2 linked regions of the Corallococcus caeni genome follow. Each later gene encodes a partner of the first gene's protein in a complex. Links are inferred from orthologs where the notes say so. Each region holds a gene or a part of one and is shown on either strand. Other genes may lie near its edges.

What was found. Proteins that work in one complex are often made in the same cells at the same time.
Region 2: rplT (region 1) and rplI share a complex: the UniProt entries of both Bacillus subtilis proteins name them as parts of the 50S ribosomal subunit. The link is inferred for Corallococcus caeni from one-to-one orthologs.

What each region holds. Positions count from the first base shown.
Region 1 is NZ_BTTW01000003.1:856,512-859,297, forward strand. It holds rplT (50S ribosomal protein L20), read right to left. Parts: upstream 1,675-2,786; coding sequence 1,327-1,674; downstream 1-1,326. Other genes in the region: pheT (phenylalanine--tRNA ligase subunit beta), read right to left, coding at 1-123; pheS (phenylalanine--tRNA ligase subunit alpha), read right to left, coding at 154-1,203; rpmI (50S ribosomal protein L35), read right to left, coding at 1,767-1,973; infC (translation initiation factor IF-3), read right to left, coding at 2,071-2,757. UniProt on the Bacillus subtilis protein: Binds directly to 23S ribosomal RNA and is necessary for the in vitro assembly process of the 50S ribosomal subunit. It is not involved in the protein synthesizing functions of that subunit.
Region 2 is NZ_BTTW01000004.1:573,102-576,023, forward strand. It holds rplI (50S ribosomal protein L9), read right to left. Parts: upstream 1,723-2,922; coding sequence 1,279-1,722; downstream 1-1,278. Other genes in the region: AABA78_RS20505 (acyltransferase family protein), read right to left, coding at 1-1,071; rpsR (30S ribosomal protein S18), read right to left, coding at 1,753-2,160; rpsF (30S ribosomal protein S6), read right to left, coding at 2,211-2,690. UniProt on the Bacillus subtilis protein: Binds to the 23S rRNA.

The sequences.
Region 1 (2,786 bases):
GCCCTCGCCGGGGCGCTCCACCCCTTCAATCTCCAGGCCCGCCGCGGTCAGCTTGCGCGCCAGCTCGTCCACGGACGGCGGCAGCGCCACGTAATCACCCAGCCACTTCACTGAAATCTTCACAGGGTTGTCCTCTTGAGTGGTGGGCCGGAATCAGAACTGCGCGAGGAAGCGCGCGTCGTTCTCGAACATCATCCGCAGGTCGTCGATGCCGTAGCGCAGCATGGCCAGGCGCTCCACGCCCATGCCGAACGCGTAGCCCGTCACCTCCTTCGGGTCGTAGCCTGCGGCGGTGAAGACGTTCGGGTGCACCATGCCGCTGCCCAGCACCTCCAGCCACCCGGTCTGCTTGCACACGCGGCAGCCCTTGCCGCCGCACGACGCACAGGTGACGTCCACCTCCGCGGAGGGCTCCGTGAAGGGGAAGAAGGATGGGCGGAAGCGCGTGCGCGTCTCCGAGCCGAAGAACGCCTTCACGAACGCGTCCAGCGTCCCCTTCAGCTCCGCGAAGCTCACGTCCTTGTCCACCAGCAGGCCTTCCACCTGGTGGAACATGGGCGTGTGCGTGATGTCCGAGTCGCGCCGGTACACCCGGCCCGGCATCACCGCGCGGATGGGCGGCTTGCGCGACAGCATGTGCCGCACCTGCACCGGCGACGTGTGCGTGCGCAGCAGCGACGGGCTGTCCGCCTTCTTCGCGTGGCCCAGGCTGGGCTCGTCCACGTAGAACGTGTCCTGCATGTCCCGCGCGGGGTGGTCCTTGGGCAGGTTCAGCGCCTCGAAGTTGAAGTAGTCGAGTTCAATCTCCGGCCCGACCGCGACCTCGAACCCGAGCCGCGCGAACGTGCGGACGATGTCCTCCAGCGTGCGCGACACCGGGTGCCGTCCACCCGGCGGCACCGCGCGCCCGGGCAGCGTCACGTCCAGCTTCGGGCCCTTCAGCTGGGCCTCCAGCGCGGCCTCCTCGGCGCGCCGCGTGGCGTCCGCCAGGAGCTGCTCCAGCTCCGCCTTGACGATGTTGGCGATCTCTCCCAGGGCGCGCCGCTCGTCCGGGGGCAGCTTGCCCATGCCCCCCAGCACCGCGGACAGCTCACCCTTCTTGCCCAGGTAGCGGATGCGCAAAGCCTCCACCTGCGAGGGCTCCGACACGCCGGAGATCTCCTGGCGCGCCGCGTCCGCCAACGCCTGCAACCGGTCTCGCATGGTCCTCTTCCCGCCTTCCATTCACGCCCCGGACGCCTCAAGCGCCGGGCAAGAAAAAGGGCCGCCCCCTGGTGGAGGCAGCCCGTTTCAGCTTCGGGGGCCGGCGTCACCGCCGGCCGTGTCTCAGGCTGCCTTCGCGATGTTGGCGATGGCGGCAAAGCCCGCGGGGTCCGCGATGGCCAGATCGGACAGGACCTTGCGGTCCAGGTTGATCTTCGCCTTCGCCAAGCCGGCGATCAGCTTGGAGTAGGACAGGCCCACGGTGCGGGCGGCCGCGTTGATGCGGACGATCCACAGCGAGCGGAAGTTGCGCTTGCGCACCGCGCGGTCGCGGGTGGCGTAGTCCAGGGCGCGCTCGACGGCCTGGTTCGCACGGCGGTAGCAGTTCTTGCGACGGCCGCGGAAGCCCTTGGCAAGCTTGAGAATGCGATTACGACGACGACGAGCCTTGAATCCCTTTTTGACGCGCATGACACACTCCTGACTTCTGGAAGGGGGCCCCGGGGCGCTGGCTTCACGCCGCTCCGCCAGGACTCACGATTGGTTCAAACCCGAGGAACGACTCAGGCGCCGTAGGGGAACAGCTCCTTGATGACCTTCTTGGCGTCCATGTCGCGCAGGTGGCCCGTGCCACGGTTGCCGCGCTTCTGCTTGGGCGTCTTGGAGAAGGTGAACAGGTGCTTGCTGAACGCCTTGCCGAACTTCACCTGGCCGCTCTTCTTCACGTGGAAGCGCTTCTTCGCGGCGCTGCGGGTCTTCAACTTGGGCATGATCCCAAACCTTCCTTCTGCCTGTCGGCCGGCAGTCTTCGTGACTGACGGCGGACCGGGGCACACGGTCCCCGGACGCTTTGGGCGGAAGCCTCTATCACTCTTTTGCCGCGACGGGGGCAGGATTTCCTACAGCCGACGCGGAAACGACCGCCGCGGCGACCGCCGGCCTGCCTTCCTGCTTCCTGGCGGCCGCCTCCACCGCCTGGCGGGCGAGCTCCCGGGCGCGCTGGGCCACCTTCGGGTTGGGAGCCAGGATCATGAACATCTGGCGCCCCTCCATCCGGGGGTTCTGCTCCACCACCGCGATTTCCTTCAGGTCCTTCGTCACGTCGTCCAGGATCGCGCTCCCCAGCTCCTTGTGGGTGATTTCACGACCCCGGAACTGGATGGTGATCTTCGCCTTGTTCCCCTCCTCCAGGAACCGGCGGACGTTGCGGACCTTGAACTCGTAGTCGTGCTCCTCCGTCTTGGGGCGGAGCTTCACCTCTTTCAGGTGGACCACGACCTGCTTCTTCTTCGCGTCCGAGGCCTTCTTCTTCTCCTCGTACTTGAACTTGCCGTAGTCCATGATCTTGCAGACCGGCGGCTTCGCCATGGGGGAGATCTCGACGAGGTCGAGACCGTCCGCCTGGGCGCGCGTCAGGGCTGATTCCAGGGACATGACCCCGAGCTGCTCGGCGTTCGGTCCGACGACGCGGACCTCCCGGGCTCGGATACGGCGATTGGTTCTCTGATCGCGGACGATGGGAGGACCCTCCGACGGCTCGGGGACTGAGGGCATGCCTCAATCCCCGGAAGTCGCGCAAGTAG
Region 2 (2,922 bases), on another replicon or contig:
CACGGCCTCGCACAGCGCCAGCGTGAGGGCGAAGGACACGATCAGCACCGTCAGGAGCATGGCCCAGGGCCCCACCGGCAGCCGCAGGCACAGGTAGCCCACGCACACGATGACCGTCTGGTGGAAGATGTAGAACGGATACGACAGCGCCTGCGCGTGCGGCAGCCACGCGGGGGACACGCGGATGTGCCGCCGCGCGTAGGCCAGCGCCACCAGCAGCCCGCTCCAGATGAGGATGGAGCCCCCCACGATGGCGGGCACCACCGGCATCACCGGCCACGGCCACACCACCTCCACCACGAGCGCCGCCACCGCCAGGGCCAGCAGCCCGTGCCGCAGCGTCACCAGCCGGCCCCACACGCCCGGGCAGCGGCCCAGCAGGTGGCCGTACAGGAAGAGCAGGCCGTACATGAGGAAGGTGCGCGGATCATCGAACAGCGCGTGCGTCTCCGGGAAGCCGCGCAGGAGCACCCGGACGAGCACCAGCGGCACCCCGAGCCACAGCACGTTCACCCCCCGCGACAGCCACGCGTCCGCCCGCGCGAGGAACCGCTCCCCGCGCTCCGTTCGCAGCGCCGCGAACAGGGGCAGGGCCAGGATGCAGTAGTGGAACAGGTAGGCCACGAACCACAGATGGTGCCAGCTGAAGCTGCCCGCGGGGTAGGGCACGAAGTCGAACACCGTCGGGTAGAACGCGGCGTAGCCGCCCTGGAACTGCCCCCGGAACAGCCGCTCCACGTAGATCTGCGGCGGCACCACCACGAACATGCCGAACACCAGCGGCAGCAACAGCCGCTTCGTCCGGTCCTTCGCGAACGCCCCCAACGTGCGCCGCCGGAGCGCGAACGCGGTGCCCGCGCCGGAGATGACCATCAAGAGCGGCATGCGCACCAGGTGCAGGACGCCCATGACGGGCTCCAGCTGGGGCAGCGCCTGGGGGCTCTTGATGTGCCACTCCCAGGTGTTGAACATCATCCCTGTGTGGAACAGGTGCAGCACCACGATGGCCAGCACCCGGAGCCAGTCCAGGTCGGGGTGGTGCGCGGCGGCGGGGCGTGATGGGGCGTTCATGGGCAGGGACCTCCAGGCGGTGTCCGCCGCTGAAGTACCCACGCCCGGGCCTCCGCCTCCACGCGGATGCCGTGGAACGGACCGGCAGCGGCGCGAGCCGGACTCCCCCGGCGACCTGGGGGGCCCCTCGAGACGCGAAAAGGGCCGCCCGGTTGCCCGGACGGCCCTTCCCGTGAAGCCATGGAGCGCTTCAGGTGAAGCGGTGGACTACTCGGCCACCACGTCGACCTTGATCTTCGCCGTCACCTCGCGGTGCAGGCGCAGCTCCACGTCGTAGCTGCCCAGCGACTTGATGGGCTCGGCCAGGTGCAGCTGGCGGCGATCCACCTGCTGACCCTGGGACGCGAGCGCCTCGGCGATGTCCAGCACCGTGACGGAGCCGAACAGCTTGTCCTGCTCGCCGACCTTGCGCTTGATGGTGACCTTGACGTTGCCCAGCTTCTTGGCCTGCTCGTCGGCAGCGCCCTTCAGCTTGGCGTTGCGAGCGGTCTGCACGGACTTCTCGTGCTCCAGCTGGCGCATGTTCTGCTCGCTCGCCAGGACCGCCTTCTTGCGCGGCAGAAGGAAGTTGCGGCCGAAGCCGTCCTTCACCGTGACGAGCTCGCCGGACTTGCCGAGGTTGTCGATGTCCTCACGCAGAATGACCTTCATGTTTCTGTCTCCTGTGTTGCGGACCGGCGGCTAGCCGACCACCGCGTTGTAGGGGAGGAGCGCGATGCCGCGGGCGCGCTTGATGGCGATCGCCACCTCACGCTGGTGCTTCGCGCAGTTGCCGGAGATGCGGCGGGGGATGATCTTGCCGCGCTCGGTGACGAAGTACTTCAGCGTCGCCTGGTCCTTGAAGTCCACCGACGCGTTCTTCTCCGCGCAGAACCGGCAGACCTTCTTGCGGCCGAAGCCACGACCACCGCGCTTGTCGTCGTCGCCGCCCATGCCGCCGCGGTCGCCACGATCACCACCACGGTCGCGGTCACCGCCGCGATCACCGCCACGGTCGCCACCGCGCGAACCGCCGCCGTAGCCGCCACCGCCACCACCGGGGCCGCGGGAAGCGCCCGCGCCCTGCTTGCTATCCATGCCGTTGCTCATGAACGTTCTCGTTTCCTGGAAGGTTGGGGGAATGACCCGTCAGAAGAGGCTTACGCCTCCTCCGCGGAGTCCTCTTCCGAATCGACAGCCGCGAACTCCGGCGCCTCGCTCCGGAAGCCGCCACCCTCGCGCTCGGCGGGAGCGCCCGGACGGGTCTCCTCGACGTCGCCGGCCAGCTTCAGGTCCTCGAGGACCGGACGCGACTCGGGGTCCACCTCGTCCGCGATCTTCACGGAGATGTAGCGGGTGACCTCGTCGAGGTTGCGCAGGTTGCGCTCGATCTCCGCCACCAGCTTGCCGTCACCCAGGAAGCTCGTGTGGACGTAGATGGCGCGCGGCTGCTTGGCCACGGGGAACAGCGTCTTCTTCTTCCCCCACACCGTGAAGCGGAGGACCTTGCCGCCCTCGCGCGAAACGATGCCGCGGACGCGCTCCTTCAGCTTGTCCACGTTGTCGTCGGTGAGGTCCGGCTTGACCAGGAAGATGGTCTCGTACTCACGAAGCCGCTTGGCGGCCTGCGTCTCTGCCATGTTTCTCTCCCCTTGGGGTCGAGTGCCCCCCGGACCATCCGGGGAGCGGGGAAACGGCCGGTGACCCTCGAAGGCCACCACCGGGGACGGGAAATCCTCTCGCGCGCCCGTCACCATCGCGCCTTGGCCCGTGCCTGAACACGGGAAGCTTTGAAAGAACATCCCCCAGCACGCGTGGGACACACTCCGGGGGAAGGGGCTTCTAAGAGGACCCCTCCTGGAAAGTCAAGCG